Linked DNA regions of Rhodopseudomonas palustris. The protein of the gene in region 1 interacts with the protein of each later gene in a pairwise test. Links are inferred from orthologs where the notes say so. Each region holds a gene or a part of one and is shown in the gene's direction. Other genes may lie near its edges.

What was found. The genes of interacting proteins can lie anywhere in the genome.
Region 2: the proteins of RPPS3_RS01180 (region 1) and def interact in binary tests that used the Escherichia coli proteins (3 or more experiments, as listed by UniProt). The link is inferred for Rhodopseudomonas palustris from one-to-one orthologs.

Annotation. Positions count from the first base shown.
Region 1 is NZ_CP019966.1:251,653-258,557, forward strand. The notes cover bases 2,667-5,495. They hold RPPS3_RS01180 (aspartate-semialdehyde dehydrogenase), read left to right. Parts: upstream 2,667-3,478; coding sequence 3,479-4,513; downstream 4,514-5,495. Other genes in these bases: RPPS3_RS01175 (hypothetical protein), read right to left, coding at 2,667-3,364; RPPS3_RS01185 (TIGR00645 family protein), read left to right, coding at 4,673-5,230; RPPS3_RS01190 (carbonic anhydrase), read right to left, coding at 5,380-5,495. Outside these bases: RPPS3_RS01160 (YbfB/YjiJ family MFS transporter), read right to left, coding at 1-510; leuB (3-isopropylmalate dehydrogenase), read left to right, coding at 729-1,841; RPPS3_RS01170 (hypothetical protein), read right to left, coding at 2,011-2,412; more of RPPS3_RS01175, read right to left, coding at 2,555-2,666; more of RPPS3_RS01190, read right to left, coding at 5,496-6,024; RPPS3_RS01195 (HpcH/HpaI aldolase/citrate lyase family protein), read left to right, coding at 6,206-6,905.
Region 2 is NZ_CP019966.1:682,290-689,342, forward strand. The notes cover bases 1,215-4,191. They hold def (peptide deformylase), read left to right. Parts: upstream 1,215-2,427; coding sequence 2,428-2,955; downstream 2,956-4,191. Other genes in these bases: RPPS3_RS03225 (DNA recombination protein RmuC), read right to left, coding at 1,215-2,278; fmt (methionyl-tRNA formyltransferase), read left to right, coding at 3,034-3,969; truA (tRNA pseudouridine(38-40) synthase TruA), read left to right, coding at 4,082-4,191. Also shown: RPPS3_RS03220 (AmpG family muropeptide MFS transporter), read right to left, coding at 1-876; more of RPPS3_RS03225, read right to left, coding at 1,076-1,214; more of truA, read left to right, coding at 4,192-4,819; dapE (succinyl-diaminopimelate desuccinylase), read right to left, coding at 4,958-6,121; RPPS3_RS03250 (DUF805 domain-containing protein), read right to left, coding at 6,121-6,594; dapD (2,3,4,5-tetrahydropyridine-2,6-dicarboxylate N-succinyltransferase), read right to left, coding at 6,613-7,053. UniProt on the Escherichia coli protein: Removes the formyl group from the N-terminal Met of newly synthesized proteins. Requires at least a dipeptide for an efficient rate of reaction. N-terminal L-methionine is a prerequisite for activity but the enzyme has broad specificity at other positions.

The DNA of each region.
Region 1 (6,905 bases):
GGCCGCCTGCAGCAGGAATGGCGCGATCAACCCCGACGACAGGATGCCGATGCCGGGACCGGCATAGAACAGGCTGAGCAGAAACGCCGACCGCGCCGGCTGCGCCTGGGCGATCGTGGTGGCGAGCGCCCCGCCGGCCACGAATGCCAACGCCGCACCGATCCCGGCGATCAGCCGGGCGGCGGACAGCAGCGCGAAATTGCCGGAGATCGCGCACAGCACCAGCGAGGCGACGCAGGCCAGCGTGCCGACCCGCACGATTGCCGCCATGCCGAACCGGGCGACCAGCCGGGACGTCACCAGCGCGCCGGCCAGGTAGCCGGCCGCATTGATGGTGTTCATGAATCCGGCCGCCGAATACGACCAGCCGAGGCTGTCGCGCATGTCGGGCAGCAGCAGCGAATAGGCGAAACGGCCGATGCCGAGCCCCACGGTCGGCGCAAGCGACAGGATCAGGATCAGGCGCGCGGGATGAGCGGGCGCCGCCTCGGTGCGGTCGAGCAGGGTCAAGGAAGGTCTCCGGCACGGTCATTGTGACAGCGAATGCGCCCCACCCGCAACACGCACCGGCGGCAACACTGTCTTGCCAAGCCCGCACCGGCGATCTAGCACTCGGCCCGCGAATTCATTTCTTCCTGTCATGCCCGGGCTTGACCCGGGCATCCATCCTTCTCGAAACGATGGATCGCCGGGTCGAGCCCGGCGATGACGCTTGCAAGGACCCGATCATGGCAACGCACAATCTGCTTCTTCTTCCCGGCGACGGCATCGGCACCGAAGTGATGGCCGAGGTCAGCCGGCTGATCGACTGGCTCAACAAGGCCGGCATTGCCAGCTTCGAGACCGAGCACGGCCTGGTCGGCGGCGCCGCCTATGACGCCGACAAGGTCGCGATCACCGACGCCACCATGGCGCTGGCGCAAGCCTCCGACGCGGTGATCTTCGGCGCGGTCGGCGGCCCGAAGTGGGACGGCGTACCGTACGACGCACGCCCCGAAGCCGGCCTGCTGCGGCTGCGCAAGGATCTCGGGCTGTTCGCCAATCTGCGGCCGGCGGTGTGCTACCCGGCGCTGGCGGATTCCTCGAGCCTGAAGCGCGACGTGGTCGAAGGCCTCGACATCATGATCGTCCGCGAACTGACCGGCGGCGTGTATTTCGGCGAGCCGAAGACCATCACCGATCTCGGCAACGGCCAGAAGCGCGCGGTCGACACCCAGGTGTACGACACCTACGAGATCGAGCGGATCGGCCGGGTCGCGTTCGACCTCGCCCGCAAGCGCCGCAACAAGGTCACCTCGATGGAGAAGCGCAACGTCATGAAGACGGGCGTGCTCTGGAACGAAGTGATCACCGCCGTGCACGACCGCGAATACAAGGACGTCCAGCTCGACCACCAGCTCGCCGACTCGGGCGGCATGAACCTCGTGAAGTGGCCGAAGCAGTTCGACGTCATCGTCACCGACAACCTGTTCGGCGACATGCTGTCCGACATCGCCGCGATGCTGACGGGCTCCCTCGGCATGCTGCCGTCGGCCTCGCTCGGCGAACTCGACGCCAAGACCGGCAAGCGCAAGTCGATGTACGAGCCGGTGCATGGCTCGGCGCCCGACATCGCCGGCAAGGGCATGGCAAATCCGGTGGCGATGCTGGCGTCGTTCGGCATGGCGCTGCGCTACTCGCTCGACATGGGCGCGCTCGCCGACAAGCTCGACGAAGCGATCGCCGCGGTGCTGGCCAAGGGCCTGCGCACCGCCGACATCAAGAGCGAAGGCACCACGGTGATCTCGACCTCGCAAATGGGCGAAGCGATCGTCACCGAACTGCAGGCGCTGCACGCCTGACGAACGGTTTTCGCGGGCCTGCTCCGCGAAAACCGTCTCCAAGAAATCCGATGGACTGCCGGGCCAGCCCCGGCGGTCACGTCGAGCTAAAACAAAAAACGCCCGCCGAATTCGGCGGGCGTTTTCGTTTCTGGCGCTGTCGCGGGCGGCGGCAGGTGCCGCGGGCCGATCAGTACAGCGGGAAACCGGTCGGAGAGCCGCCGAGATCGGAGGCCGGATTGAGAGGCCAACGGTCGAGCGGGCGCTGGCCGTTCTCGCGGGCGAACGAGTAGCCCGGCGGGAAGGCGTAGTCGGAGAAGTGGCGTTCGCCCGGCTGCACTTCGGTGCCGGCGTCGAGCCAGGACCGCTTGGTGACGTACACACGTGTGCGGGGGCCGGCCTGATAGACCACGTTCGGGCCGCGGGAGCCGTAGCGGATCTGGTCGGAGGTGCCGTAAACCCGCTTCTTCTTCGGCGCGGCATCGGCATTGCTGACGCCGATCACGGCGACGGCGGCTGCCGCGAGCAGCACCGGCAACAGTCTGGCGGCAGTGGATTTCACGAACATCGGGGTCCCCATCGGCAGGCGCATTCCAGGTTCGTCCTTTGTAGCCGCCGCCGCACACCGGCCACAAGATCAATCCGGCAACACCGGCCGACAATCATTCAATCCGGCCGTCGCCAAAATGTTGCATCAACTCCAGGGCGTTACGCCGCCCCGACAGGTCTCCAGCTCATAGCCGGCCGCGCAGCGACGGGTCCTGCGGACCGGTCAGCCAGTCGGCGGACGCCGCCGAAGCCGCGGACTGATTCGGCCCACAGCTGCCGCGCCGCAGCTCGGCCTGGGCAAACGCCGCGGCCGTCGCCGCATCACCGCTCAGCAGCACCAGCCGGTCGAGCAGACAAGCCACCGCGGCCCGACGCTGCGGCGCGGTGTCGCCGCGGCAGGAGAAGCCGGAAATCCGCAAGCTCGCGACATCGATCGCTTTGACGAAGCCCAGACAAGAACCGGCCGGACGGTCGCTGCCAGCAAGGCTGAACAGCGGCATCGGGCCGAACTTGGTGTCGATCACGCCGGCGGTCTCGATCGTCGCGGTCCCGCCCGGGTCCATCCGGGCCGCCAGAGCGGCTTCGGCCGTGGCGCGGGACGTCTCACGACCGACCCGGTAGATCTCGATCTCGGCCGCCACCGGCTCGCCTGGCGTAGCGAGGCGCAGGATGTCTTTGCGTCCGCCATCCGGGTGATGCAGGATTTCGGTGGTCTCGGTCTTGCCCGGCCAATCGAGCTGACTGAGCGCGTAGGCCGGCTGCGACCGCGTCGCCACGCTCCAGCCCGGGCCGGCCTCTGCGGTGGTCGCCGCGGTGATCGCGGCGTCGGTCAGCGGATTGGCGGTGTAGAATACAATCAGGCCGATCAGCGCCAGCGCGCCCACATAGGCCATCACCCGCAATACCGCGTCACGGCACTCGTCGACGAAGCTATCCAGCGCCGGATGAATCCGGTGCCGGGAGGCTGCGGCGCGGAGGGCTGGGGTGCTTCGCATTGCGTGGGCTCGAACGGGTATTACGTTGTGTCCGAGGCGTTTCTCGCATAGAAGCGCTGACTTCTCCTTGCTGCGGCATGCCGCAGCGGAGCAAATTCCTTCGGAGAGTGAACGATGGGTTACAAAGTCGCGGTAGTGGGTGCGACCGGCAATGTCGGGCGTGAGATGCTCGCCATTCTGGACGAACGCAAGTTCCCGGCCGACGAGGTGGTGGCGCTGGCATCGCGCCGCTCGGTCGGCGTCGAGGTGAGCTACGGCGACAAAACCCTGAAATGCAAGGCGCTCGAGCACTACGACTTCAGCGACGTCGACATCTGCCTGATGTCGGCGGGCGGCAGCGTGTCGACCGAATGGTCGCCAAAGATCGGTGCGCAGGGCGCGGTGGTGATCGATAATTCCAGCGCGTGGCGGATGGATCCGGACGTGCCGCTGATCGTTCCGGAAGTGAACGCCGCGGCCGCCGCCGGCTTCACCAAGAAGAACATCATCGCCAACCCGAACTGCTCGACCGCGCAGCTCGTCGTGGCGCTGAAGCCGCTGCACGATGCCGCCAAGATCAAGCGCGTCGTGGTATCGACCTATCAGTCGGTGTCGGGCGCCGGCAAGGATGCGATGGACGAGCTGTTCTCGCAGACCAAGGCCGTCTACACCAACGACGAGCTGGTGAATAAGAAATTCCCGAAGCGGATCGCCTTCAACCTCATCCCGCAGATCGACGTCTTCATGGAAGACGGCTTTACCAAGGAAGAGTGGAAGATGGTGGTCGAGACTAAGAAGATCCTCGACCCCAAGATCAAACTGACCGCGACCTGCGTGCGCGTGCCGGTGTTCGTCAGCCATTCCGAAGCGGTCAACATCGAGTTCGAGAACCCGATCACCGCCGACGAGGCTCGCGAAATCCTGCGCAAGGCGCCGGGCTGCCTGGTGATCGACAAGCACGAGCCGGGCGGCTACGTCACGCCGTACGAAGCCGCCGGTGAGGACGCCACCTACATCAGCCGCATCCGCGAAGATGCGACGGTGGACAACGGCCTGGTGCTGTGGTGCGTCTCAGACAACCTGCGCAAGGGCGCGGCGCTGAACGCGATTCAGATCGCCGAAGTGCTGATCAACCGCAAGCTGATCACCGCCAAGAAGCAGGCGGCGTAATATCAGGCAGCCTGCGCGAACCGCGCGGTTCGCTTTGCTCGAAATCAACAATGGCCGGGGCTCGCCCCGGCCATTGGCGTATCAGGGCCATGATCGGTACTGACGAAGTCACGGCGAGACGCTAGGCTGTTTTCCGCTTCACCAGCCTTGATGCGTGCCATGACCGATCAACCTCATCCTGCAAAATCCCGCGCGCCCGGCAGCCGGGTCGAGCGCGGCTTCGAGACCGTGCTGTTCAACAGCCGCTGGCTGATGGCGCCGTTCTATTTCGGCCTCGTCATCAGCCTCGCGGTGCTGCTCTACAAATTCGTGATGCTGCTGTACGAATTCATCGTGCACGCCACGATCGCGAAGGAAGCCGATATCATCCTCGGCGTGCTCAGCCTGATCGACGTGTCGCTGACGGGCAATCTGGTGCTGATCGTGGTGTTCTCCGGCTACGAGAACTTCGTGTCGCGGATCGATCCCGGCAATCACCCGGACTGGCCGGAGTGGATGACCAAGGTCGATTTCGCCGGGCTGAAACAGAAGCTGCTGGCTTCGATCGTCGCGATCTCGGCGATCCAGGTGCTGAAAGCGTTCATGAACATCGACAGCTACGACCAGACCAAGCTCGCCTGGCTGGTCGGCATCCATCTGGTGTTCGTCGCCTCGACGCTGATCCTTGCGCTGTCGGACCGGCTCGGTCATCACGCCGACGACAAAGGCGGCCATTAGCCGCCTTCCGCTAGGCTACTTCCCGACACAGCGTCATGCGCGGGCCTGACCCGCGCATCCATCCCGCGCGCACCGCGGTGAAGAGAGCCAAGAGCTGTCACGACGCGACGGATTTCCGAGCCGAGACCGGCGATGGCGTCGCGCCCGCCTCACACCACCTTCACGGCCGGCACAAACTGCTTGCTCTCCTGATCGAGCACGAACAGATCGCCGTCGGCGACGCCGAAATAGGCGCCGTGGAGTTGCAGCTTGCCGCGCTCGACCAGGATCTTGACGCAGGGGAATGTCATCAGGTTCTCGATGCTGCGGAACACCGCCGCCTTTTCGATCCGGGTGCGGAAGTCCTGCACGGTTTCGTGGTCGCGCTTTTCGACCACTTCGCCAGGCTTGGTGAACATCTGCATCCAGCGGCCGATGAAGTCGCTTTCGGTCAGCGGCGGGGTCTTGTCGGTGAACGCCTTGATGCCGCCGCACAGCGCGTGGCCGAGCACCACGATGTGCTTCACCCTCAACACCTGCACGGCGAACTCCAGCGCCGCCGAGACGCCGTGGGCGCCGCCGTCCGGCTCGTACACCGGCACCAGATTGGCGACATTGCGCACCACGAACATTTCGCCCGGTCCGGCGTCGAAGATCACCTCCGGCGAGACCCGGCTGTCGCAGCAGCCGATCAGCATCACTTCCGGCGACTGACCGCGCTCGGAGAGTTCGCGGAAGCGGCTCTGCTCGGTCGGCAGCCGCTGCGTCCGGAACGCCTCGTAACCGTCGATCAGTGACTTCGGAAAGGATGTCATCGGCGCAGTTCCCTCCTTCGGGGTGCGGGGGTGAGGCGCGTCAGCGAACGATACCGACGTCACAACGCGCGCGGCCTGATGCCGCTCGCATAATCACAGGACGGGTCCGCGAACAAGCCTTCCGACCGGATGATACAGATGCTATCGGCTCGGACGTTTTTATGACGCCGAAGGGGGAACCATGATTCGACCGCGCCGCAGCCTGTTGTTCATGCCGGGATCGAACGCGCGGGCGCTTGAAAAGGCCCGGCTGCTGCCCGCCGACGGCCTGATCCTGGACCTCGAAGACGCGGTGGCGCCGGACGCCAAGGATACGGCGCGCGATCAGATCGCCACGGCGGTGGCCGCCAAGGGCTACGGCAAGCGCGAGATCCTGGTGCGGATCAACGCCCTCGACACCGCGTGGTGGCAGGACGACATCGCAATGGCGGCGAAGGCGGGGCCGGACGGCATTCTGGTGCCGAAGGTCTCGACCATCGAAGACATCGCCACCGTCGGCAACAAGCTCGCCGAGCTCGGCGCCGATCCATCGATCCGGGTCTGGATCATGATCGAGACCGCGCGCGGCGTGCTGCACGCCGAAGAGCTGGCGGCTCAGAAGCAGGATCCGAAGTCGCGTCTGGAAGGCTTCGTGTTCGGCCCGAACGACATTTCCCGCGAAACCGGGATCCGGATGCTGCCCGGCCGCTCCACCATGCTGTCGATGATCACGCATTGCGTGCTCGCCGCTCGCGTCCACGGCCTGATCGCGCTCGACGGTCCCTATAGCGACATCGGCAATGTCGATGGTCTCTCGGAAGAGTGCGCGCAGGCCCGCGATCTCGGCTTCGACGGCAAGACCCTGATCCACCCCGGCCAGATCGACGCCTGCAACGCGGCCT
Region 2 (7,053 bases), 430 kb from region 1 along the record:
GATCACGAAAGGCGCCGTCATGGTGCCGGAGAACGCGTCGGTGAATTTGAACAGCACCACGAAAGCCAGCGCCGCGAATGCATCCTTGCGGCCGAGGAATTCGGAGAATGCGCCGATCGCCGCCTGGGTGACGCGGCGGAATGCGCTCTCGCCGCTGGTTGCAGCTTCGGCTCGCGCCGACTGCTCCGGCTCGGTGGCGAGCAGCGCCGTGACGGTGCCGATCAGCACCATCGCGGCCATCGTCACATAGCCCCACATCCAGGATTCCAGCCGGGTCCGCCCGGTGGATTCGTAGGCGCTGACCAGAAACAGCGCGCCGGCGGTCGAGACCAGCATGCCGATGCGATACGCCGCCACATAGGCGGCCATGCCGGCGGCCTGTTCTTGTTCCGGCAGGCTTTCGACCCTGAAGGCATCGACCACGATGTCCTGGGTGGCCGACGTGGTGGCAACCAGCAGCGCACCGATCGCGACGTAGAGCGGCGACTTCGCCGGGTCCGCGAATGCTAGCACCAGGATGGCGGCGATCAGCAGCAGCTGGGCGAACACCAGCCAGCCGCGGCGCCGGCCGAACGTCCGGGTGAACAGCGGCACGTGCAGCGCGTCGACCAGCGGAGCCCAGATGAATTTCAGCGTGTAGGGTGTGCCGACCAGTGCGAACAGCCCGATGGTGCCGAGATCGACGCCGGATTCGCGCATCCACACCAGCAGCGTCGAACCGGACAGCGCCAGCGGCAGGCCGGAGGAGAAGCCGAGAAACAGCACCACCAGCACCCGCGGCTGCAGATACACCGCCATCGCCTCGCGCCAGCTCGGCTTGGTGACGGCTACTTGCGACGGCGCCTCGGGATTCGACGCGGGATCGGGAGCATTCATGTGTGGTTGGTAGCAGATTCGACGGAAGCCGGGCATCAAAGTCCGTCATCGCCCGGCTTGTCCGGGCGAACCAGTACTCACCATGATTTGTGTGAAGCACGAGGCCATGCTGGACAATGCCGCCGCTGAGCCACGAAGGCTCTGGGATACTGGGTCGCCCGCTTTTGCGGGCGATGACGGCGGGTTGCGTGGCGCGGCCTCAGCTCGGCGCGACTTCGTCAATCTTGAAGGCGCGCGAGGCGAACAGATCGGCGCGGTCGGGTGCCAACGAAGCTTCGGGGGCAGGGGTCGATGCGGACTCGGCGGCCGAGTCGCTGAAGTCGAGCTCCTCGATCCGAGCGGCGCGGCGCTCGATCTTGTCGGCGGAGATCAGGATCTGGCGGACGTCGTCGGTGACTTGGCCGAAATGGGTCTGCAGTTTGGTGACGCGCTCGCGCAAGCGCGCCAGATCGTCACCGAGACTGAGCACCTCGGTGCGGATCTGATCGGCGGCGTCGCGCATCCGTGCGTCTTTGAGGATCTGCTGCATCACCTGGATCGCCAGCATCAGCAGCGACGGCGACACCAGCACGACGCGGGCCCGGTAGGCCTTCTGGATCACGTCGTCGAAGCCGTCGTGGATCTCCGCATAGACCGACTCCGACGGCACGAACATCAGCGCGGTGTCCTGGGTCTCGCCCGGGATCAGGTATTTGGACGCGATGTCGTCGACATGGCGCATCACGTCGGTGCGCAGCCGCTGCGCGGCGGCCTTCTTGGCTTCTTCGGTGGTCGCCTCGCGCAGCGCCGTCACCGCTTCCAGCGGAAACTTGGCGTCGATGCACAGCGGCCGCTGATCCGGCAGCAGCACCACGCAGTCCGGCCGTTTGCCGGTCGACAGCGTGTATTGGAACGCGAACGAGCCCTTCGGCAGCCCGTCCTGCACGATCGTTTCCATCCGCGCCTGGCCGAACGCGCCACGTGCCTGCTTGTTGGCGAGCACGTCGCGCAGGGTCGTCACTTGGTCGGTCAGTTCGGTGAGGTTGTCATGGGCGCGGTCGATGATGCCGAGCCGCTCGTGCAGCGCTTGCAGGCTCTGCATGGTGTAACGGGTCGATTGGGTCAGCGACTGGCCGAACCGGTGGGTGACGCTGTCGAGCCGTTCGCTCATCGCCCGCGCCATTTCGGCCTGACGGCCGGCAAGCGCCCGGCCCATCGCATCGACCCGGCCGTTGGCCTCGTGCTGGGCCCGCATCAACACCGCCAGCCGCTGATCGATCTCCGCGGTCCGCCGCGCGGCGCTGCCGCGGGCGACCAATATGGCGATGATCGCGAGCAGGGCCAGCGCGAGTGCGGCGAAAGCTACGGCGGCCATGCCGAGGCTGACGGGCACTTCGCCGAGCCTGAACAGAATCTGGTCCATCGCCGCCGGTGTAGCAGATTGCACAGCCATCAAGAACGAAGATAGAACGCGACGCTGAACAGACCTTTAAGGCAGGCCGCGCCGAAAGTGGCAGAAGCTCCGGTCGGTCCCGGATTGACCGCAACGTCGGCGCCGCTTAAATCGCCGCCATGGCCCTACGCGAAATCATCATTCTGCCCGACAAACGGCTGCGCGAGATCTCCAAGCCCGTCACCGAGGTGACGACCGAGATCCGCAAGCTCGCCGACGACATGTTCGAGAGCATGTACGAGGCCCCCGGAATCGGGCTGGCGGCGATCCAGATCGCCGAGCCGGTGCGGCTGATCACGATGGATATCGTCCGCAAGGAAGGCGACGGCAAAAGCGATCCGCGCGCCTTCATCAATCCGGAGATCATCGGCGCCTCGTCGGACATGAACGTCTACGAGGAGGGCTGCCTGTCGATCCCGGAATACTACGCCGAGGTCGAACGGCCGAAGACGGTCCGGATCCGCTACACCGACCTCGACGGCAACGTTAAGGAAGAGGACGCCGACGGCCTGTTCGCGACCTGCATCCAGCACGAGATCGACCATCTCAACGGCGTGCTGTTCGTCGATCACCTGTCGAAGCTGAAGCGCGCGATGGTGATCCGCAAGTTCGAGAAGGCTGCCAAGCGCGGCATTAAATACGTCTGAGCGTGCGCGCAGGTGATCGGCCGACGCGTTGCGACGCTCGGCCCTCCGTCGCCCAGACCTGTCCGGGACTCTGACGCCATGCCGCTTCGCCTCGTCTTCATGGGAACGCCCGAGTTCGCGGTACCGACGCTGCTGGCTCTGGCGGCCCATGGCCACGACATCGCTGCGGTTTATACGCGCGAGCCGAAGCCGGCCGGTCGGGGCATGAAGCTGCAGGAGACGCCGGTTGCGCTCGCCGCGCACCGGCTGCAGGCGCCCGTGTTGACTCCAAAGACGCTGCGCACCGATGAGGCGCTGGCGAACTTCCGCGCCCACGAGGCGGATGCGGCCGTCGTCGTCGCTTATGGCATGATCCTGCCGCAGGCCATTCTCGATGCGCCCGAGCTCGGCTGCTACAATTTGCATGGCTCGCTGCTGCCGCGCTGGCGCGGCGCCGCGCCGCTCAATCGTGCCATCATGGCCGGCGACGCTGAGACCGGCGTGATGGTGATGAAAATGGACGCCGGGCTGGACACCGGCGATGTCGCGATGGCCGAGCGGATCGCCATCACCGATGCCATGACGGTCACCGACGTGCATGATCAGCTCGCCCGGCTCGGCGCCGATCTGATGGTGCGGGCGATGGCGGCGCTGGAGCGCGGCGGGCTGCAACTCACCAAACAAAGCGAAGACGGCGTCACCTACGCGGCCAAGATCGACAAAGCCGAAGCCAAGATCGATTTCGCCAAGCCAGCGCGCGCGGTGCTGCGCCACATCCACGGCCTGTCGCCGTTTCCGGGCGCGTGGTGCGAACTGCCGATCGAAGGTCAGCCGGTACGGATCAAGGTGCTGCGCTGCGCGCTCGCCGAGGGGCGTGGCACGCCGGGCGAAGTGATCGGCGATGATCTCACGATTGCTTGCGACGACGGCGCGATCCGAATCGCGCAATTGCAGCGCGCCGGCAAGCAGCCGATGACCGCTGAAGAATTTCTGCGCGGCACGCCGATCGCGAAGGGTGTGCGGGTGGTTGGCTGAGCCTATTGCACAGCGTCATGCGCGGGCTTGACCCGCGCATCCATCCTCGAAACAAATCTCTCTTGAACGATGGATTGCCGGGTCAAGCCCGGCAATGACACCAAATAGGGTCATGCCCCGCTACAAACTCACCATCGAATATGACGGCGCGCCGTTTTGTGGCTGGCAGTTGCAGCCGGCGCTGCCGTCGGTGCAGGGCGCACTGGAGGCGGCAGCGCTGGCGACCTGCGGCGAGGCCGTGCGGGTGCATGGCGCCGGCCGCACCGATGCCGGTGTCCATGCGCTGGGGCAGGTCGCGCATGTTGATATTCCGAAGCCGTTCCGCGCCGACAAGCTCCGCGACGCGCTGAACGCCCATCTGCGTCCCAACCCGGTTGCTGTGCTGGCGGCCGAAATTGTGCCGGACACATTCGAAGCGCGGTTCTCGGCCGTGAGGCGGCATTATCGCTATCGCATTGCCAACCGCCGCTCCAACCTGGCGCTCGACATCGGCAAAGTGTGGCGAGTGCCGAAGCCACTCGATACCGACGCGATGCACCGTGCTGCGCAGGTGCTGATCGGCAAGCACGACTTCACCACCTTCCGCGACACCGAGTGTCAGGCCGCCTCGCCCGAAAAGACCCTCGATGTGCTCGATGTGATCCGGAACGGCGATGCGGTCGATATCGTCACCAATGCCCGCTCCTACCTGCACAGTCAGGTGCGCTCGATGGTCGGTTCGCTGGTCTGGGTCGGCGAAGGCCGCTGGACCGCGGACGACCTCGCCGCGGCGCTCGCCGCGCGGAAGCGCGCTGCCTGCGGCCCGGTCGCGCCGCCAGAGGGGCTGTATTTGATGCAGGTGGATTACTAAGCGGTGCGGCTGTCATTCCGGGGCGCGCGTGAAACGCGCGAACCCGGAATCCCGATGTTGTAGCGAACGTAACGGTGCCTTGAATCTCGGGATTCCGGGTTGGCGAGCTGTGCTCGCGCCCCGGAATGACGGGGAGGGTCAGGCGAAATATCTCTCCAGCACGCCGCGATAGATTGCGGTGAGCTTGTCGAGGTCGCTGACCGGCGTGCGTTCGTCGATCTGGTGCATGGTCTGGCCGACCAGGCCGAATTCCACAACCGGGCAGTACTTGGCGATGAATCGTGCGTCGGAGGTGCCGCCGCCGGTGTTGAGATCGGGGTTGCGGCCAGTCACTTCGGCGATCGCGGCGCCGACCAGATCGGTAAAGGCGCCGGGCTTGGTGACGAACACGTCGGCGTTGGACGGCAACCATTCGATCCGGGCGCGGATGCGGTTGCCGCAGGCGGCCGCCAGCCGCTGCTCGACCAGCGCCTTCAGCGTCTCCTGGGTGTGGTGATCGTTGAAGCGGATGTTGAACTTGGCGCGCGCCTGTGCCGGGATCACGTTAGTGGCGGTATTGCCGACATCGACCGAGGTGAATTCCAGGTTGGATGGCTGGAATTGCGCCGAGCCAGCATCGAGCGGCTCGTCGCTCAGCGCGGTAATCAGCCTGGCGATGTCCGGCACCGGATTGGCGGCGCGGTGCGGATAGGCGACGTGGCCCTGGACGCCATCGACGATCAGCACACCGGATTGCGAGCCGCGGCGGCCGATCTTGATGGTGTCGCCGATCGCCTCGACATTGCTCGGCTCGCCGACGATGCAGTGATCGAATTGTTCGCCGCGCTCGGCTGCCCATTGCAGCAGCTTGACGGTGCCGTTGACCGCGACGTCTTCCTCGTCGCCGGTGATCAGGAACGAGATCGAGCCCTTTGGCTTGCCGCCGATCGCCGCCAGATAGTCCAGCGTCGCCGCCACCGCGCAGGCGACTCCGCCCTTCATGTCGACCGCACCGCGGCCGTACAGCAGGCCGTCTGCCACGTCGCCGGCAAATGCGCCGTGAGTCCAGGCGCTGGCTTCACCTGGCGGCACCACATCGGTGTGGCCGGCAAAGCAAAGATGCGGCGCGCCGTCGCCGACCCGCGCATACAGATTGTCGATGTCGGCGGTGCCCGGCTCCGAGAAGGTGACGCGATGCACGGTGAAACCTGCGCCCTTGAGCAGCGTCTCCAACACATCGAGTGCGCCGGCGTCCGCCGGAGTTACCGAGGGGCAGCGCAGCAGGTCCTGGGCGATCGAAAGCGCAGTCGGAGTCGAGGTCATCAGGTCAGCGTGCCTTGCGGCTCCAGAGGATCGGGGCCGTATTGATTAGGACCGCGGGTGCCGCGCAGGCAGCCGAGTTCGACGAAGCCCCAGATCGCGATGCCGAGCCCGATCAGTGCCAGCACCAGGCTGACGGGGCTGTCTTCCATGGTCTGGTTGGAGCCGCCAAGCAGGCTCGGGCCGAACCAGAACAGCAGAATCCACCAGCCGCTCTTGTCGCGGTCGTGCAGTCGTTTGACGCCGGTGGCGAGGCCCGACCAGGTGGCGGCAAGGCCGAGTGCGATCGCGATCAACCAGATCAGGAGCGCGCCGCCGGCGAAGCGGAACAGCTGCTCGGGATCGACGCCGCCGAGCCAGGCGATGGCCAGCACGGTGAACACCATCCAGGCGGCGACGTAGATCAGTCCGACCAGCCAGTATTTGGCGCGATTGATCCGGCCTCGAAAGCTGAAGAACAGCGTGGTCCAGTCCATTCGCGCCTCCTACAGGTGTCAGTCCCGCAGCAACTCGTTGATCGAGGTCTTGGAGCGAGTGCGCTCGTCGACGCGCTTGACGATCACTGCGCAGGCGGTGGCCGGGCCGGGGGCGCCGTTCTTCATCGGCTTGCCGGGCAGGGTGCCGGGCACCAGCACGGCATATTCTGGCACTTCGCCGACAAAGATTTCGCCGGTCTCGCGGTCGACGATCTTGGTCGAGGCGCCGAGGAAAACACCCATCGCCAGCACCGCACCCTTGCGGACGATCACGCCCTCGGCGACTTCGGAACGGGCACCGATGAAGCAGTCGTCCTCGATGATCACCGGGCCGGCCTGCAGCGGCTCGAGCACGCCGCCGATGCCGGCGCCGCCCGAGATATGGACGCGCTTGCCGATCTGGGCGCAGGAGCCGACGGTCGCCCAGGTGTCGACCATGGTGCTTTCATCGACGTAAGC